Regions from separate parts of the Ensifer sp. ENS08 genome, predicted to be linked through region 4. Evidence: predicted binding sites of a transcription regulator. Region 4 holds the regulator's gene; each other region holds the start of a gene.

Region 1 (4,957 bases), on a different contig from region 4:
TTCCCCGGCTTCCACGTCGAGGCGGCCAAATATCTGATCGAGGAAAGCAAGGCAGCCGGTATCGCCGTCGATACGCTGTCGCTCGACCATGGCCCCTCGCCCGATTTCGCCACGCATTACGCCTGGCTGCCGGAGGGTCGCTGGGGGCTGGAGGCAGCAGCCAATCTCGACAAGCTGCCGGTCAAGGGCGCAACCCTCATCCTCGGCGCACCGAAGCACCGCGGCGGCACCGGCGGCCCGGCCCGCGTCTTCGCGCTGGCCTAGGTCACCAACCTATAGAGCACAACCAGGTTTTGGCTGAAGCGAGACTGACGAGAGCAAGGTCGTTTACGCTTCGACGGCAACCACATGTCCCCGACCGTCAACCGGTTCTGCACCGGCTGCGCCACCATGGGTCATGGTGCGCCAAAGCACCCTACCCTCCAACGACTTCGCTGATCTGCACGATGGGCGCGATGTCCGTATAGTTGGCGACGTCCGCGGCAATCTCGGCGCGGTGGGGACCTAACGCCTCCTGGAATGTCTCGAGGCTCGGCGAGTAGACGTGGCACGCCGCGACGAACCCCGGCGCGCTTCCAGGCTCGCGACCCGCAAGGCCCTTATCGATCTCGTAGCGCAGGCAGGCATCGCCGAGCCGTTCCTGGATCAGTGGCATGTGGCGGGTGCGGTAGTAGTCGTGATCGAACTTCGAGCCGCCATCGGCCGGATAGTAGACGCTCATCTTGATCATGGTCGGGCTCCTGCCTGAACGCCGCTCCGAGCGTTCGAAGCTTCTTCTAGGTCACCGACCTGTAGAGCACAACCAGGTTTTGGCTGAAGCGAGTTTGACGAGAGCAAGGTCGTTTTCGCTGTGCTTGTCGAAGCCGGTGACGACGGCACGGAAGTGCCTGAGTGCTGACGAAGCGTTCGACGAGGTTGCGATAGCGACAGAGGAAGGTGCTGACGGACGGGCATCGTTTCTGGACGGCAACGATGCCGCGGGGTTGATCGAGCGCGGCAAAGGAAGGCGCTTGTTTGCGGGCAAAAGTCTTCGGGAGTATCTTGGGCAGCGGTACGGACAATGGCGGGGGTCGTCATGGGGCCGCATGCATTTTGCCTGACATTCGCACTCGTCTCCATGGGCCTGCTTCTTGCGGGGTGTCAGACCGTGACTGTCCAGGCGGACGACAAGACCGGCCCGACCACGAAACTCGAAATCACCGGCATCCTGGATGACCATGGCAATCCCGACCCGGTCTTCAACGACAGCGGCTGCTGTAACCGCCGCCGAAGCGTCCCCGATCTGGCCCCGCTCACCATTGCGGCTTCGGCCGAGGATCCCGAGAGCGGTGTGCGCGACATTGCCGTCTGGATCTGGGCCATCAAGCGGTGCCGCTACGACGACAGCACGGCAGATTTTCAGATCACGCAATCGACCGTGGCCGCTGCAGGCACGGCTTCAGGGACGTACCCACCCGGCAGTTCCGCGCCGCTCAGCCGCAGTTCGACGGCAACCGTTCGCATGGCCGACACACCCTATGGCGCCTGCAACCCCAAGACCGTCACTGACGCCAGTGGCCAGACGCGCGTGGTTGCCGCGCAGCCGACGGGCTTTTGCGGCCGCAGGGTCTTCATTGTCACGCAGAACGGCAACGCCTATCAGGGCTCGAGCAAGGGCGTGCTGTTTACGACCGGACCATTCGGCACGAACAATCAGCCCTGCAACGAAATCCCCAACTGAACGCATCGGCGACGGCTTCCCCAAAACGCAGCGCTGGCAATCGCCGCGACGTCGGCTATCGTCACCGCTTCAGGCGACCGGCCGGCCCGCACACAACCGCCGAGAACAACAGCGAAGGAGCCCCATGAGCACCGTATCCCCGCCTCAGAACCCGGAATCCGATCCGCGTGTCAAAGCCGTGTTCGACGACATTCGCACCACCCGCAAATCCGACTTCATCAACAATATGTGGCTTTGGCTCGCCTTCGATCCGGAGCTCCTGGAACAGACCTGGCGCGACGTGAAAGCGGTGATGGCAACGCCCTCGGCGCTCGATCCGCTGGTCAAGGAGATGCTCTATGTCGCCGTCTCCGTCACCAATGGCTGCGGCTACTGCGCCCATTCCCATACGGCGGCGGCAAGGGCGAAAGGCATGACCGACGCCGAGCATGCGGACCTGCTCAGGGTAATCTCGCTTGCCGCCCGCACCAACCAGTTGGCGACGGCGCTGCAGGTGCCTGTGGATACCGCCTTCGACAAGACAAAAGAATAGTCCGCGCGACCAAGAATAAGCGGTCTCGAAATCGCCTGTCTTTCCACAGGCTTGGTGCGGCTGGCGCAGAAAACGGAATAAAAGAAGAACATCCTTTCTGGCCTTTCCCCACCGAATCACTACATTGAGCCGCATGATGAGTGGTTTCGACGATATTCCCTTCTTCGACGAGGAGCCGGCGCCGCGCAAGCAGCAGCCCGCCCCCGCAGGTATTCCGGCAACGGGCGGCATCGCCGCGCGCGCCATGGCGGCGCGCGATCGCGCCCAGCCGCGCCCGGACTATCTCTCCGGCCTCAACCCGGAACAGTCCGAAGCGGTCGAGACGCTCGATGGCCCCGTGCTCGTGCTTGCCGGCGCCGGCACCGGCAAGACCCGGGTGCTGACGACCCGCATCGCCCATATCCTTTCGACCAACCGCGCCTTTCCCTCGCAGATCCTGGCGGTGACCTTCACCAACAAGGCGGCGCGCGAGATGAAGGAGCGCATCGGCGTGCTCGTCGGCCATGCGGTCGAAGGCATGCCCTGGCTCGGCACCTTCCACTCGATCGGCGTCAAGCTGCTGCGCCGCCACGCCGAGCTCGTCGGCCTGCGTTCCGATTTCACCATTCTCGACACCGATGACGTGGTGCGGCTGATCAAGCAGCTCATCCAGGCCGAAGGCGTCGATGACAAGCGCTGGCCGGCCAAGCAGTTTGCCGGCATGATCGACGGCTGGAAGAACAAGGGCCTCGATCCGGCGCAGATCCCCGAGGGCGACGCCCGCGCCTTTGCCAACGGCAAGGGCCGCGAACTCTATGCTGCCTACCAGAACCGGCTGTTGACGCTGAACGCCTGCGACTTCGGCGATCTTCTTTTGCACCCGATCCGCATCTTCCGCATGCATGCGGATGTGCTGAAGGACTATCACGACAAGTTCCGCTACATTCTCGTCGACGAGTACCAGGACACCAACACGGCGCAGTACATGTGGCTGCGGCTGCTTGCCCAGCGCCCCAAGGGCGTACCGCAGAACGTCTGCTGCGTGGGCGACGACGACCAGTCGATCTATGGCTGGCGCGGCGCGGAAGTGGACAATATCCTGCGCTTCGAAAAGGATTTCCCGGGCGCCAAGGTGATCAAGCTTGAGCGCAACTACCGCTCGACCGAGCACATTCTGGGCGCTGCCGGTCACCTGATCGCCCACAACGAGGGCCGCCTCGGCAAGACGCTCTTTACCGACCGCACCGATCCGGATGATGAGAAGGTGCAGGTGCACGCCGCCTGGGATTCCGAAGAGGAAGCCCGCGCCGTCGGCGAAGAGATCGAGCAGTTGCAGCGAAAGAGCCACAAGCTCAACGACATGGCGATCCTTGTGCGCGCCTCGTTCCAGATGCGCGAATTCGAAGACCGCTTCGTCACGCTCGGCCTCAACTACCGCGTCATCGGCGGCCCGCGCTTCTACGAGCGCCTCGAAATCCGCGATGCCATGGCCTATTTCCGCCTCGTCTGCCAGCCGGCCGACGATCTCGCCTTCGAGCGCATCGTCAACACGCCGAAGCGCGGTCTTGGCGACACCACCGTGCGCACGCTGCACGACTATGCCCGCGCCCGCGACATCCCGATGCTGGCGGCTGCCTCCGAGATCATCGAGACCGACGAGCTGAAGCCGAAGGCGCGCAAGGCACTGTTCGACGTCGTCACCGATTTCCGCCGCTGGCAGAGCCTGCTTGAAACGACCGTACACACCGAGCTTGCCGAGCAGATCCTCGACGAGAGCGGCTATACGGCCATGTGGCAGAACGACAAGACGGCGGAAGCCCCCGGACGGTTGGAAAACCTGAAGGAACTCATCCGCTCGATGGAAGCCTTCGAGAGCCTGCGCGGCTTCCTCGAACACGTCGCTCTGGTCATGGATGCCGAGCAGAACGAGAACCTCGATGCCGTCTCGATCATGACGCTGCACTCGGCCAAGGGCCTGGAGTTCGATACTGTCTTCCTGCCCGGCTGGGAGGAAGGCCTGTTCCCGCACCAGCGCGCGCTTGATGAGGGCGGCCGCTCCGGCCTTGAGGAAGAACGGCGCCTCGCCTATGTCGGCATCACCCGCGCCAAGCATCGCTGCCACATCTGGTTCGTCTCCAACCGCCGCATCCACGGCCTTTGGCAGTCGACCATGCCGTCACGCTTCCTCGAGGAGCTGCCGCTCGCCCATGTGGACGTGGCCGAGAATGAACAATCCTATGGCGGCTATGGTCGCGGCGGCTACGGCCAGTCGCGCTTCGACAAGGCTGATCCCTTCCAGAACAACTACTCCACGCCCGGCTGGAAGCGCGCCCAGCAGCACCGCTCCGACGCCACCCGCGACAACTGGGGCACCCGCTCCGGCCACGCGGTCGAGCGCATCGGCTACGGCGAAAGCGGCCCGCGCGGCCGCACGATCGACGGCGAGCTGGTGGCGAAATCGACGGCCACCGAACCCTCGCGTTTCTCGGTCGGCGACCGCGTCTTCCACATGAAGTTCGGCAACGGCAACATCGCCGCCATCGAAGGCAACAAGCTCACCATCGACTTCGACCGCGCCGGCCAGAAGCGGGTGCTGGATGGATTTGTGGAGAAGGCGTGAGGAGGTCGAAGCCCTCCTCACGTGCACTCCCTATGGACTGCACAACCATCGATCTCATGGCGCCAACCGGCGAAGTGCAATAATATTGCGGGCACAATTCTCGCGT
Region 2 (4,957 bases), on a different contig from region 4:
CTCGACCGCAGCCTGTCATTGCAGTGCTTGCGCCGGATCTGGGTCATCGACCGGGCAATCAGTTCATTGGGATCGACCGGCCGCATCAGATAGTCCGTCACGCCCAGATCGAGCGCGCGGACAACCAACTCGTCGCTGCCCTGCTCGGCGATCAGCAGGATAGGGATGAAACGGGTGCGCTCCAGCGAACGCAACTGCGAGCAGAGCCGCAACGGATCGTAGTCGTCGAAATTCGCATTGACGATGACGAGGTCGAAATTGTTCTCCGCCGCCTCGAACAATGCCGCCTGCGGATCGGAGATGACCGAGACCTCGGCAATCGGCTTGAGGGCGCGCTGCAGCCGCTCCTGCGACGAGCCGCGGCCATCGACGAGCAGGACGTTGCCGGGCTCGTCAGGCCGGTCCGCCCGGCCAACATCTTCAAGCCCGATCGTCTGCGCCGTCTGGGCCCGCAGGCGCAGCTCATCGCTGACGTTCTTCAGCCGCACCAAGCTCTTCACCCGCGACATCAGCTGCAGATCGTTGACGGGCTTCGTCAGGAAATCGTCGGCGCCGGCCTTCAGGCCACGCACGCGATCAGAAGGCTGGTCGAGCGCGGTGACCATGACAACCGGGATATGTGCCGTCTTCGGGTTCGCCTTCAGCCGTTCGCAGACTTCGAAACCATCGAGACCGGGCATCATGATATCGAGCAGCACCAGGTCGATGGGCGTCTTTTCGCAGAGCGCCAGGGCGGCATAACCGTCACTGGCCGTCAGCACGTCGAAGTACTCGGCAAGCAACCGGGCTTCGAGCAGCTTCACATTGGCCGGAACGTCATCGACAACAAGAATACGCGCAGTCATATCAATTTTCCCGCCGCTCAGGCATCGCCCAGGTAGGTTTTGATCGTCTCAATGAACTTCGGTACGGAGATCGGCTTGGAGACATAGGCTTCGCACCCGCCCTGGCGGATCCGCTCCTCGTCTCCCTTCATCGCAAAGGCGGTCACGGCGATGACCGGGATGACGTGTAGCTCATCGTCTTCCTTCAACCACTTCGTCACTTCCAGACCGGAAACCTCCGGCAGCTGAATGTCCATGAGAATGAGATCGGGCCGATGCTTGCGCGCGAGCTCGAGCGCCTCCATGCCGTTGCGAGTCTGGATCGTCGCATAGCCGGAGGCCTCAATCAGGTCGCGGAAGAGCTTCATGTTCAGCTCGTTGTCCTCAACAATCATCACCTGTTTGGGCATGTCGATCCCTTGCTGTCCATCGTCACCTTGCAAGTCTCCTCAGGACAATTAACGTGCGGAGCCGACGACTCGACCCATTTCCTCAACGTCAGAGATAGGCCTATTTGGTTGAAAAATAGGTAACTCCGCACGTAAAAACCATACGGGGGCAAACCATTGAAGAGCGCCGACGAAATCGCCATCGACATTCTCTCCTGGCTTGCCGGCGAGCCTGAGCTTCTGTCCCGCTTTCTGGCGCTGACCGGCACGGACCCGACGGCGTTGCGCAACGCGATTGCCGAACCCGGCTTCATGGGCGGGCTCGTCGCCTTTCTGATGGACCATGAGCCGACCCTGATGGCATTCTGCACGGCGACTGGTACGGCGCCTGAAGACGTCGTGCGCGCCCATATGGTACTTTCCGGCCACGCAGGCTTCGAGGATTGAGGGTGGCAAACGCGCCGACAGCTCACCGCATCACGCTTGGAAACCGCCCGCTGATCGTCAGCGACATCGACGATGTCGTGCTTGAATTCATCAATCCGTTCAAAGCGTTCCTTGGGAGCTGCGGCCATGTCCTCCTGCCCCGATCGTTTCGCCTGACCGGCAACATCATCACCCACGCGGACGAGCAGCCGGTGACGGAGCCAGAGGTCAAGATCCTGCTCGACACCTTCTACGGCTCGCAGGATCGTTGGCAAACGCCCGCCGCCAAGGTCGTCGAGACCCTGGCCGCATTGTCGGAGGAAGCCGATATCGTCTTTCTGACTGCGATGCCGCCGCAGCACGCTGCGGTTCGTCGCGCTCTTCTTGACCGGCTCGGCCTGCCCTATCCGCTGCTTGCGTCCGAAGAGCCGAAGGGGCCGATCGTCCAAAAACTTCACGGCAGCCGCACCGTCCCCCTCGTCTTCATCGACGACATGCTTCGCAACCTGCGATCGGTGAAGGATCACGCGCCGACCTGCCTGCCGATAAACCTCATGGCCGACTCGGAGTTCAAGGCGCTCGCGCCGAAGCTCGACGCCGACATCCGCGCCGTCGCAGACTGGCCGGAGGCAGCCGCAGCCATTCGCGCGCACTTCCGCGGCTAGCCCGGATCGGCTGCCCGTCGGCGCAAATTCAGCCGCGCCGGCGCTGCGCAAGACGCGCCCGGTGATCCTTTTCAACGGCGACAATTGCATTGTGATTTCCAATCGCGCCTCCTTGAGACTCGCTAGAGTAGAGCTTAAGGTCGCAATGTTCAATATTTGTTCCCGATATGCCCGACAGCGCTGCTCACTCTCCAGGCTTCTGCCGCGACTGCCTCAAGGAACAGGCGGCGTCGGTGCGGCGCTGCCTTGCCTGCGGCAGCCCGCGCATTCTGCGGCATGCGGAGCTCTATGACCTGACGCTGGCGCACATCGACTGCGACGCCTTCTATGCCTCGATCGAGAAGCGCGACAACCCGGAGCTTGCCGACAAGCCGGTGATCATCGGCGGCGGCAAACGCGGCGTGGTCTCCACCGCCTGCTACGTCGCCCGCATTCACGGCGTGCGCTCGGCCATGCCGATGTTCAAGGCGCTGGAAGCCTGCCCCCAGGCCATCGTCATCAAGCCCAATATGGAGAAATACGCCCGCGTCGGCCGCGAGGTGCGCACGCTGATGCAGGAACTGACCCCGCTGGTGCAGCCGCTGTCGATCGACGAAGCCTTCCTCGAACTCAGCGGCACGGAGCGACTGCATCACGATCCACCGGCACGCACGCTTGCGCGGCTCGCCCGCCGGATCGAGCAGGAAGTCGGCATCACCGTCTCGGTCGGCCTCTCCTATTGCAAGTTTCTCGCCAAGGTGGCGTCCGACCTGCAAAAGCCGCGCGGCTTTTCCGTCATCGGCCAAGCCGAGGCGCTGGAGTTTCTGCGCGAGAAGCCGGTGACCCTGATCTGGGGCGTCGGCAAGGCCTTTGCCGCCACGTTGGAGCGTGACGGCGTGCGCACGATCGGGCAATTGCAGACCATGGAGGAAGGCGACCTGATGCGGCGCTATGGCACCATGGGGCAGCGGCTCTTTCGCCTATCGCGCGGGCTCGACGAGAGAGCGGTCGAAATCGACGGGGAAGCCAAGAGCGTTTCCGCAGAGACGACGTTCAACGACGATATCGCGCGCTATGACGATCTGGTCACGCATCTGCGGCGCCTCAGCGAGCAAGTGGCCCACCGGCTGCGAAAGTCGGAACTCGCCGGCCAGACGGTCGTTCTCAAGCTCAAAACCGCCGACTTCAAGATCCGCACCCGCAACCGGCGCCTGGATAGCCCTACCCGCCTTGCCGACCGCATCTTCCGCATCGGCCTGCAGCTTCTCGAAAAAGAGGCGGACGGAACGAAGTATCGGCTGATCGGCATCGGTGTCAGCGATCTCTCCGCCCCGGATCTCGCCGATCCGCCCGATCTCGTCGATCCCGCGGCCACCAGGCGCGCTGCGGCCGAGGACGCGATCAACAAGCTGCGCGACAAATTCGGCAAGGCGAGCGTCGAAACCGGCTACACTTTCGGCACCAGAAAACGCGATCCGTGAGACCGCAAGCGTGCTTGCCCGAGCAGGCACGCTTCGCAAAGCGATCACGCAACCTTGATCGACAGCCCACACAGCAGGATGAATTCCTTAAAGATTGAAGGCTAGGCTTGTTCGCCAAGTCACGTGTTGGGTTGAGTGTATGGTATCGCGTTTCGCTCTCACCGCCAGCGTCGTCGCACTGCTTTTGTCGCCGGCTACCGGCTTTGCAGGCAGTCGCGGGCCGCTGCAGATCATCGTCTCGAAAGATCAGCAATCGCTCGTCGTCTATGACGGCGACGCTGTCATTGCGACATCACCGGTCTCGACCGGCAAGGCGGGCCACACGACGCCATCGGGCATCTTTTCGATCCTGGAAAAGCGGCGTCATCACAAGTCGAACATCTATTCGAACGCGCCGATGCCGTTCATGCAGCGGCTCACTTGGTCGGGCATTGCTCTGCATGGCTCCAACCATGTGCCGGACTATCCGGCGTCCCATGGCTGCGTGCGGTTACCGAGCGAATTTGCTGCCTCGCTCTACAAGTTGACCGAGCGCGGCGTGCACGTGCTGATCTCCGACCGGCAGATAACGCCCTTGGAGGTCAAGAGCGCCCTACTCTTCCGCCCGGCCCCGATCGATCTCCAGCCGCCGCTTTCCGACGTGCCGCTCAGACCGGCGATCAGCCAGGCCGGCGACACACCGGTGGAAGTGGCGATGCGGGAGCCGCCCGGCGGCGCCAATTCGATGCGATCCACCGAGGAGCCGATCCGTATCCTGATCACCCGCAGCGATACCCGCGACACCATGCGCGAGGTTCAGACGTCCCTGGATTTCCTCGGCTACGCGCCGGGCGCGATCGACGGCCATGCCGGGCCGGCGACGATTGCGGCCCTGCGTGCCTTCCAGGCAAGCGAAGGCATCGACGGCGACGGCAAGCTCACACCGGACCTGACCGACAGGCTCCTGCGGAAGGCCGGCCGTACGCCGCCGCAGAACGGCAAGATCCTCGTGCGGCAAGGGTTCAAGCCGCTCTTTGAAGCCGGGCTTACGATCGACAAGCCGGAAGAGGCGCTCGGAACGCATTTCCTCCAGTTCCGGCACAATGAAGAAGAAGGTGCCGAAGGCAAATGGTTCGGCGTCTCGCTCGAGAACCACCTGCCCGCCTCGACGAAGAAGCGGCTCGGCATCTCCACGGAGGCCGATCCCTTCGTCT
Region 3 (4,957 bases), on a different contig from region 4:
CCGCACTCTTCGTGCAGCTCGTCGCCTTCGAGTTCATCGTGGATTTCGATGGATCTATCGGTCATCACAGTCGCCTTTGCTCCGTACCGGTGCGCATATCGTGATCAGGCCCGCCGTCTTCAAGCAATCTTAGCTGAAAACGGCTGCAAGCGTTATTCCCCAAAAGGACAAAGCCCGCGGGGCGGGCTTTGTCGGCAAATCATTCCTGTCTCAGCCGTTGGTGGCCGGGGCGTCGTCGGCGGGCGCCTGGTCCGGCGTCGTCGCAGGTGCCTGGCCTGGCGTCGTTGCCGGCGCTTCGCCTTCGCCTTCGCCGGTCGTGTCCTTGCCGCGCAGGCGATCGAGAATGGTGGCATCGGCCTCTTCGGGCAAAAGCGCGATCAGCTTGTTGCCGAGATTGTCGAGCAGCGGCTTCGACTTGGCCTGGGTGACCCAGGTCGGCTGCTGCTGCGGAGCGACGAGCCAGTTGAAGAACAGCATGGCGACGACGACCAAAAGGATGCCGCGGGCAGCGCCGAACAGGAAGCCGAGCGTGCGGTCGAGCGCGCCGATGCGGCTGTCGATGATGAAATCGGCGATCCGCATGGTGATGAAGGAGATGATGATCAGCGCGATCAGGAAGATCACCGCCGCCGATCCGATCATCGCGACCGTGTCGCTGTTGGTATACTGCTTCGCATAGGGCAGAAGATGCGGGTAGAGGAAGTAGGCGGCAGCCGCCGCACCCACCCAGCTCGCGACCGAAAGCACCTCGCGCGAGAAGCCTCGAACCATGGCCAGGATTGCGGAAAACAGGGCGACGCCGAGAACGATACCGTCGAGAATTGTAATGGGCATTTTGTCCTTACTCCGGACCCGGTTCGTCCGGGTCTCCTCAAGCCTATCCGCCATCGGCCCTGAGTTCAGGGCATTTGCAGCCTGTTTGCGGCCCTTAAAGGGCGGCCTGCGGCATCCGCATCTTTCAGTCTTCGTCCTCCACCGGTCTCAGCGCGTTTCGCGACCCCGCGATGCGCGCCACCAGATCGGGCAGGCTTTCCATCTCGCTCCAGCGGCCATTGCCGTTTTTCGGCAGTTCGGTCGAAGCGGACGGCAGGACCGCCTGGGAGAACCCGAGCTTCTCGGCTTCCTTAAGGCGTTGTGCGGTATGCGCAACCGGCCGGATGGCACCCGACAAGCTGACTTCGCCGAAATAGACGCAATCCGCCGGAAGGGCAAGCCCGGCAAGCGATGAAACCAGTGCGGAAGCCACAGCTAGATCGGCCGCCGGCTCGGAAATGCGGTAGCCACCGGCGATGTTGAGATAGACGTCGTGCTGGCCGAGCCGCACGCCGCAATGGGCTTCCAGCACGGCAAGGATCATCGAGAGCCGCGCGGAATCCCAGCCGACGATGGCGCGTCTCGGCGTGCCGAGCGAGGTCGGGGCGACCAGCGCCTGCACTTCGACGAGAACCGGGCGGGTGCCTTCCATGCCGGCAAAGACGGCGGCGCCCGGCGATTTCTCGTTGCGTTCGCCGAGAAACAGTTCCGACGGGTTGGCGACCTCGCGCAGGCCCTTGTCCGACATTTCGAACACGCCGATCTCGTCGGTTGGGCCGAAGCGGTTCTTGACGGTGCGCAGGATACGATAGTGATGGCCGCGGTCGCCTTCGAAGTAGAGCACGGCGTCGACCATATGCTCGACGACGCGCGGACCGGCGATCTGGCCCTCCTTGGTCACATGGCCGACGAGCACGACGGCGGTTCCCGTCTGCTTGGCAAAGCGGATCATCGCCTGCACGCCGGTGCGAACCTGGGTCACCGTGCCCGGCGCGGAATCGACGATGTCGCTCCAGAGCGTCTGGATCGAATCGATGATCACGAGATCCGGGCGCTTGCCTTCCGACAGCGTTGCCAGAATGTCCTCGACGTTGGTCTCAGCAGCGAGCAGCACATCGCTGTCGGCAGCCCCCAGCCGCTGGGCGCGAAGACGCACCTGCGCCACAGCCTCTTCGCCCGAGACATAGATGACGCGATGCTTGCGGCGCGAGAGCGCGGCCGCTGCCTGCATCAGCACCGTCGACTTGCCGATGCCGGGATCGCCGCCGACGAGCAGCGCCGATCCGCGCACGAAGCCGCCTCCGGTCACCCGGTCGAGTTCCGAGATGCCTGTCTGGATGCGCGGCGCGTCTTCGATCTCGCCCGAGAGGGTGGTGAGTGCGACCGGGCGTCCCTTCTTCGGCGCGCGCGACGGACCGCCGCCGATGCCTGCCGTCGGGTCGTCCTCGATGATCGTGTTCCACTCGCCGCAGCCTTCGCATTTTCCCACCCAGCGAGTGTGGATCGTGCCGCAGTTCTGGCAGATGAATTGGGTACGCGCTTTCGCCATCGGCATCGACTTTCGGAATGTGAGACCGCCGACGTCGCGAGGGGACGTCGGCGGCAAAGAATCACCTGTATCGTCACATAATGCCGCAAAGTGCGGAACAAAAGGTGAATTTCTGCAAGAATGACCGAAAAATGAGCTGAAGGAGCGCGTCAGACGCTGTCGATATAGTGCCTGATATAGCGGCGGCCGAGGCTGGTCAGCATCTCGTAGCCGATCGTCCCTCCGGCGCGCGCGACATCGTCGATGGCGATGTGCCGGCCGAAGAGCTCGATGTAATCACCCGGTCGTACCGCGCTTTCAGGAAGGTCCGTGACGTCGAAGAGACTGAGGTCCATGGTGACGCGCCCGACATGCGGGACCTTCTGGCCGTGCAGGAAACCGAAGGCCCCTGATGGCGTTGCCTGCCTGAGCGTGACGCCGCCGCCGGACACGGAACGGTGATAGCCATCGGCATATCCCACAGCCACCGTGGCGATGCGACTGTCGCGGTCGAAGCGGGCAGAGGCGCCATAGCTCGCGGTGCCGCCGGCGGCCACGTCGCGCACCTGGATGATCCGTGCGTCGGCGGTCACCACCGGCTTCATCGGGTTGGGGATGTCGTTCACCGCCTCGCCGCCATAGACGGCGATGCCCGGCCGGGTCAGGTCGAAATGATAGTCGGGCCCGAGGAAGACGCCGCCGGAGTTGGCAAGGCTCGCATCGACCCCTTCATAGGCAGTCGACACCTCATGGAAGCGACGGAGTTGAAGGCCATTCAGCCGATGGTCCGGATCGTCGGCGCTGACGAGATGGCTCATGATCAGCACCGGCGAAAAGCTTGCCGGCCGCGCCGGGTCTGTCGCAAGCGCAACGGCCTGCTCGACCGTAAGGCCGAGCCGGTTCATGCCGGTATCCACATGCAGCACGCAAGGGTGGTCGCCACGCTCGGAAAGGGCGGCCATGAACACCGCCAGCTGCTCGTCCGAGTTGATGACCGGCACCAGATCGTTGTCGAAGAACAGCGCCTCGTTGCCCGGCCACATCCCGGCGAGAATGTAGATCCGGCCGTCCGGTGCAAGCGGACGGAGTGCTGCGCCTTCCTCGGCATTGGCGACAAAGAAATCGCGGGCGCCGGCCGCATAGAGGGCAGGGGCCGCCTGCGCGATGCCGATGCCATAGGCATCCGCCTTGAGGACGGCTGCGGCACGCGCCTTGCCGGAGCGCTTGTTCATGGCCCGCCAGTTGTCGGCAAGCGCGCCAAGATCGATCGTGAGCCGGTTGGAAGCGGAAAGGAAGTCTGGAGGAAGCATGCCGGGCACTCTGCGTGGATGATCCAGGATCAATACAGCCAAGCGCAGAGCGTCGCAAATATTCCCCTGTCGCAGCGCCCTCGCGGATGGACCAGGCAAACGAGCACTTTTGTGCAAGACGCAGCCGCGCAGGCGCACTATGGTTTTGCCATGCAGACAATTTCGCAGGAAGAAGCCATCGATGTCATGCCGATAGAGGGCGCCGAGCGCACGCGCTTCTGGCGGGATTCCCGCTTCATGGGCATGGAATGTCTGACGGCGACCTTCATCACCCATGAATTTGCGCCGCACGCGCACGAAACCTTCAGCATCGGCGCCATCGAGGCCGGCTCGCAGATCAGCAAGATCAAGGGCGAGCGTTCGGAGGCCGGCCCCGGATACTTTTATCTGATCAATCCCGACGAAATTCACGACGGTCATCCGGGCGGCAGCGGCTATCGCTATCGCATGGTCTATCCCAGCGCCGAACTGCTGGTGAGCATCATCGAGGATGTCACCGGACGCGCTTTCAAGGGCACGCCATCCTTCTCCAAGCGTGTTTTGCAGGCGCCGGACCTGGCTCTTTCCTTCCATCAGGCCCACCGCACGCTCGAAGTGTCGGGGGCGACGCTCGAGGCGGAGGAAAAAATGTTCGCGGTGCTTGCCGCGATGTTCGAGCGCCACGGCAGCACGATCATCACGCCGATCGAAACGCGCGAGCAATCGGCCGTTCACCGGGCGCGCGACTTCCTGGCGGAAAACTATGCCGAGGACATCGGGCTCGAGGAACTGGCGAAGGTCGCCGGCCTCAGCCGCGCCCACCTCATCCGCGCGTTCCGCAAGGAGTTCCACATCACCCCGCATGCGTTCCTGACCGACAAGCGCGTGCGGGCGGCAAAGACACTGCTGCGGCACGGCTGGTCGGCGGTGGACGCAGCCTATCAATGCGGTTTTGCCGACCAGGCGCATTTCAGCCGTCATTTCAAGGCGCGCACCGGCGTCACCCCTGGGGCCTTCCGCGCCGGCTGATCACTTTCGTTCAAGACGATCCGCAGCCCGAGTCCTAGAACACTCGGGCAATTGCGATCGCGCGCCTGTGTGGAAGGGCGGCGCATCGCGCGAATGGAGACGTGGACGTTGCAGGAAAGAAGTGCGTTCCAGGAATTTCGGGCCGCGGCCGTTGCTATGACGCCGCTGATCGTCGCGGTCATGCCGGTCGGCCTCGTGTTCGGTGCGGTGGCGGCGAGCAAGGGACTTGCGCCGGCCGAGGTGGCGCTGATGAGCGCGCTGGTCTTTGCCGGCGGGTCCCAGTTCGTCGCGATGGATA
Region 4 (4,957 bases):
TCTTGAGCGCGGTATCCGTGGCGATGCCGTTCGGGTCGTAGCGCCGGTTCCAGTAGATGCGCTCCGCACCGCTTGCGTGCGCAATCTCGACAATCACGTCAAGCGGCGCGGCTGATCGAAGAACGAGGCGAGAAGCGTGCCGCGCGAGACTTGCGCCCAAGGCCTCGAGCGAATGGTGCAGCCACCACGCCTGCGCCGCCCCGAGCGGACCGTTGCCGCTGTCGGCGGGTTCGCGAATATAGAGGGGAATGACGGCTGCCTCGCCGGCGGCAGCCGAGAGGGCGCGATTGTCGGCCAGGCGGAGATCCTTGCGGAACCAGACGATGATGGGCGGCGCCGCGGCCTTTGTCATGAAGAACCATCGGGAGGTTGGGGATTGATCACCTGGAGAACATAGGTGCAAAATGAAAAAGAGCCATTCGCATCGCTGCAAATGGCTCTTTTAGAAAGTGGCTCCCCGGGCCGGATTCGAACCGGCGACCTGTCGATTAACAGTCGAATGCTCTACCGCTGAGCTACCAGGGATCATCCGCGCCGCTGTTGTGCTGTGCGCTTCAGAAGTGAGGCTGCTAATACGCATGCTTTTCTGATTTGCCAAGCGCTTTTTTCAAAAAAAATGACAAGTTCCGTTGCGAGGCTGTGGAGAAGTCCCCAATTGTGGGAAAACACGCCGGATAGGGAATGATGAATAAAAACAGGAAGCAGACGCATTTCGGCATTGATCCGCAAACACGACAGATCGTGCTGGGCAAATGGCGTATCGCGCTGCCCGACTCTCCGCTGCTGCGCATCCTGCTGGGTTCGCTGCTGGTGTTCTGCGGTTTTCTCGGTTTCCTGCCCGTGCTGGGCTTCTGGATGATACCGTTGGGCCTGATCGTGCTTTCCCACGACATTCCCTCGGTTCGCCGCCGCCGTCGTCGTCTGGCCGTCTGGTGGGCGCGCTGGCGCGGGAAGGCCAACTCCTCGAACGGCTCCTGAGCCGGACGCCGATTTAACGATCTTGTTGTCGAGGCAGGGCGGTCGGCAGTTTTCGGTTCCTCGCGGCCGTCCCGTACCAATTCCGAATCTCTCAACAAGGGCCGTGGCCGCGCAGGCGAATGACCGGTTCCTCGCGGTCTTCCCCTCTGTTGGGGTGCCCTCGAAAACTTTTCGGCAACCCATCAAACGCATAATGCGGTCTCGAATCAGGATGGGGACCGATGGCCAAAGCCACTACGAAACGTCGACGCCGCAGTTCGGGCCGAAGCACCAGCAAACAGGGCGGCATGGCGCCGTGGTATCTGGCCGCAGCGCTCACCCTTGGCGGCGTCATGGCCTACGACCATCGCGCCGATTTGCGGCACTGGCCGGTGGTTTCGGATGTCATGGCCCTTGCATCGCGATCGGAAACGAAGCCGAAGCCTCAGCGCGCGGTTCCTGAAGCGCAGGAGCGCGTTGCGCAGCAGGCGGATAGGCACAAACCAAATCCGAAGCCCAACCCGGCGACGAAGGTTGTCCTGGCCGCCCCGGTGCCGTCGGTGAATGTCGGCGTCACGCCGCCAACCCCTCTCGTGCGGCCCAATGAAGAGGTGAAGACGGCATCCATCCGTACCGATCAGTTCTATTTTTGCGGCATTCGCAACGACAACTGCGTGATCGATGGCGCGACCTTCGTCTTCCATGGCGAGACGATCCGCGTCGCCGATGTCGATGCACCGCGAATCCGCCAGGCAAGCTGCGACAAGGAGCGTTCGCGCGGCTTCTACGCCAAGCAGCGCCTGCGCGAATTGCTGAATGCAGGCGACTTCAGGCTGATCTCGGCGGGAGGGCGATCAGATGCCAAGGCCGGCGAGAAACTGCGCCTGGTCACCCGCGGTGACCAATCTCTTGGACGTGTACTCGTTTCCGAGGGGCTCGTGCGGCCGTGGGAAGGGCGCCCGACGCCCTGGTGCTGAGATCAGCTGGGAGACGATCGGCGGACATCGTCGATCGTTCTGTGGAAAGTATCCGTCCTGCAATTCGACGGCGCGTTTTTCAGAAAATGCCTCTTGCGGTTTTTCTGCAATCATTCTAAATCCGCGCCAACGCTTGGTTATCCGAGCTGTGAGGCCTCGTGGCGGAGTGGTGACGCAGAGGACTGCAAATCCTTGTACCCCGGTTCAATTCCGGGCGAGGCCTCCAATAATCTCACCTCGTTAAATTTGGTTTGGCGTTCTGCCTTAGGGCAGCGCGGTAAAATTCGCGACACGTCCGCGCAAGCCACGTCTCCTATGCCTCCGTCGGATCTTATCGCTTCGGTGAATTCGGTAGAGGGGGAACGATGACTCCGCTGAGATCAACCGCATCGGTAGCGTCCGTCAACATTAAGAACGGAGGCAATGGCATCAATGAAAAAGAGACTGATCCTGACGGCGTTGGCGTGTTTTGCGGCGACCGCTATGGAGGCGCGCGCGGACGACCTGGTTTTCCAGCTGAAGAACAACACCGGCGCGGTACTGACGAATTTCTATACGTCGCCGGTCGGCGTCAATGAATGGGAAGACGATGTTTTCGGTCGGCAGGTCCTGAACCCCGGCGAGAGCATGGAGATCACCATTGCCGACGGGCGGGACGTCTGCAAATACGACATGCGATTCGAATTCGAGGAAGGCTCGGCCCTCGATACGACCGAGGACACGCAGGATCTCTGCGAACTCGGCGAATACACGATCCACGAATAAGCGATCTGGATTTCAGGTCGCCTTAAATGGAAAGAGCCTCGCCACTTTCAGTGGCGAGGCTCTTTTGATTCGGCGTTCTGCCTGGAATTCAATGGTAGCGGCGGATCAGCCCGACGAGCTTGCCCTGGATTTTCACGCGATCCGGTCCGAAAATGCGCGTCTCGTAGGCGGGGTTGGCCGCTTCGAGCGCAATCGACGCGCCCTTGCGACGGAAGCGCTTCAGCGTCGCTTCCTCGTCGTCCACGAGCGCCACGATGATGTCGCCGGGATTGGCCGAGTTGCCGTTGCGGATGATCACCGTGTCGCCATCGAAGATGCCGGCCTCGATCATCGAATCGCCCTTTACTTCGAGGGCGTAATGCTCGCCGCTGCCGATCATGTCGAGCGGAACGGTAATGTCATGGGTGTTGTTCTGGATCGCCGAGATCGGCACGCCGGCAGCGATGCGGCCCATCACCGGGACGGAAACAGACGTGCTTTCGGCGACCGGCGCCGGCTTCGGCGTGGCAGGAGCGGCGGCCGGCGGCTTTCCGAGGCTGCCCTCGATCACGCTCGGCGAGAAGCCTCTGCGCGGCTGTTGCTGGCCGGCGGCGTAGGCTTCCGGAAGCTTGATGACTTCGAGCGCGCGCGCCCGGTTCGGCAACCGGCGAATGAACCCGCGTTCTTCGAGCGCCGTGATCAAACGGTGAATGCCGGACTTCGACGCCAGGTCGAGCGCATCCTTCATTTCATCGAAAGACGGCGGTACGCCCGACTCCTTCATGCGTTCGTGGATGAACAGAAGCAATTCCTGTTGCTTGCGGGTCAGCATGGCACGTCGCTCCAGAGGCGTGAAACAAATCAAGAACAGACACTATCTGTTCCATATGTGTTCCGCAAGTGCCTAAAATTCCGTGAATTCAGGCAATTGGCTGCTTCTGTGGGGGTCGATTGGTCACTTTTGCGGGAGCGGGGCGGTTTTCGGCGACGGTTGCGTCCCAAAACAGCGCCGGGCAGGCCGGTCGCGCGCGTGATTCGAACGAATCGCGGCTCTCTTCGCGGAGAGACTTAAGTCGCTTGCGAGGCCGAGCAGGCGTCTTCGAACTCCTTCACCGTCTCGGCGCTGTTGTCTTCCGGAAGCACTGCGTCGGCCGCATCGGTCGCAACGGGCGTATCGCCGTCATAAACGAAGGACTGGATGTAGAACGCGAGCGCGCCCTTCCAAACATTGCGTCCATCGATCTGATGGCACGGTACGGCCCGTTCGAAATCGGTCTGGAGTTCATCCACCGTCGCGGCACTGAGCTTGACGTCAGGCATATTGGGCGATGCGACTATCGAAGCGAGAAGCAGGGCGGCAAGCACGGTGATCGTCCACTTGATGAAGGGGTGGGACTAAGGGTTGGTAAACGATGTGAACCGCGCTTTCGTTCCGAAGTCCAGCAAGCATGGCGATCACTCTGCCATGTTCAACAGCTCTTTGCCCGCAGGCTGTGGCTGATTTGCGCCAGCCGCTCCATCTCGACCTCGTCTCGGCCGTTCTTCATGGACCGGCGCGGAGAATGCATCGGAGCTGCCAGCTTTCGCATCGGGCCTGGGGCGCGCAAAAATCCCTGCGGGGAAGGGCCTTCACCGTCTCGACAGGCCTCTAAAAAAAGATAACTTTGCGTGGAAAGTGGGGTGGTTGCATGCATAGATTGTCGTTGGTGGTGCTCGGCCTGTTGCTCACGGCTGGAGCGGCGTCTGCCGAAGAAGGGCGTTCGAATATCTGGAAACGGATCAACGCCTGGACGGTGGGATCCGATCCTTCCCTGGGAGGCTCGTGTTACGCGGCGACGAGCTATGACGCCGGCGCTATCCTTCGTATCGGCTTTTATCCGCGGGGATCGACGAACCTGGCGTTTCTTTCGATCGGCAATGCCGAATGGAAATCCATCGAGCCGCAGCGGGAATACGATGTTGCCTTGCAGCTCGACCGTGGTCGTCAGTGGCCGGCCGTTGCGTTCGGTGTTGATCTGACCGGCGCCAAGGCCCTTGTCGTCAACTTTTCCAACACCGACTTCTTTACCGAATTCGTTCGCAAGAACACCTTGGCGCTGGCCTTCGAGGGGCGCGTCGTCGCGAGCCTCAGCCTGCGTGATTCGATGAAGGCGGTAAGCGAGATGTTCAAGTGCCAGGAGGCGGTGAGCGCCTTGATCCCGAATGGCGGTCAGGGAGCGGCGAACGATCCCTTTGCGGGCGCCGGTGGCAATGCGCCGAACAACGATCCCTTTGCCGGC

Evidence for each region. Region 4 encodes LexA, which represses DNA repair genes until DNA is damaged. Its sites were predicted from a motif close to TGTTCNNNNTGTGTTCNG; they were not measured.
Region 1: a site for LexA is predicted at 2,326-2,343, ahead of IB272_RS06560 (UvrD-helicase domain-containing protein). Genes of this name have one in related genera too.
Region 2: a site for LexA is predicted at 2,451-2,468, ahead of IB272_RS17280 (DNA polymerase IV). Genes of this name have one in related genera too.
Region 3: a site for LexA is predicted at 2,456-2,473, ahead of radA (DNA repair protein RadA). Genes of this name have one in related genera too.

The regions. Positions count from the first base shown of each region.
Region 1 is NZ_JACVBF010000002.1:221,631-226,587, reverse strand. It holds gene IB272_RS06580 (cyclase family protein) at 1-264, shown strand, start outside; gene IB272_RS06575 (EthD family reductase) at 416-730, opposite strand; partial or broken gene IB272_RS34850 (IS5/IS1182 family transposase) at 782-941, opposite strand; gene IB272_RS06570 (hypothetical protein) at 1,076-1,720, shown strand; gene IB272_RS06565 (carboxymuconolactone decarboxylase family protein) at 1,845-2,252, shown strand; gene IB272_RS06560 (UvrD-helicase domain-containing protein) at 2,386-4,851, shown strand.
Region 2 is NZ_JACVBF010000007.1:47,482-52,438, forward strand. It holds gene IB272_RS17260 (PleD family two-component system response regulator) at 1-845, opposite strand, end outside; gene IB272_RS17265 (response regulator) at 863-1,234, opposite strand; gene IB272_RS17270 (DUF3572 domain-containing protein) at 1,391-1,660, shown strand; gene IB272_RS17275 (hypothetical protein) at 1,663-2,304, shown strand; gene IB272_RS17280 (DNA polymerase IV) at 2,472-3,764, shown strand; gene IB272_RS17285 (L,D-transpeptidase family protein) at 3,904-4,957, shown strand, end outside.
Region 3 is NZ_JACVBF010000007.1:238,443-243,399, reverse strand. It holds gene purF (amidophosphoribosyltransferase) at 1-65, opposite strand, end outside; gene IB272_RS18185 (CvpA family protein) at 211-834, opposite strand; gene radA (DNA repair protein RadA) at 959-2,362, opposite strand; gene alr (alanine racemase) at 2,512-3,651, opposite strand; gene IB272_RS18170 (AraC family transcriptional regulator) at 3,802-4,659, shown strand; gene IB272_RS18165 (AzlC family ABC transporter permease) at 4,816-4,957, shown strand, end outside.
Region 4 is NZ_JACVBF010000003.1:54,321-59,277, reverse strand. It holds gene IB272_RS10250 (deoxyribodipyrimidine photo-lyase) at 1-352, opposite strand, end outside; tRNA gene IB272_RS10245 (tRNA-Asn) at 451-525, opposite strand; gene IB272_RS10240 (hypothetical protein) at 685-978, shown strand; gene IB272_RS10235 (thermonuclease family protein) at 1,200-1,934, shown strand; tRNA gene IB272_RS10230 (tRNA-Cys) at 2,087-2,160, shown strand; gene IB272_RS10225 (hypothetical protein) at 2,367-2,699, shown strand; gene lexA (transcriptional repressor LexA) at 2,788-3,510, opposite strand; gene IB272_RS10215 (hypothetical protein) at 3,747-4,043, opposite strand; gene IB272_RS10210 (hypothetical protein) at 4,367-4,957, shown strand, end outside.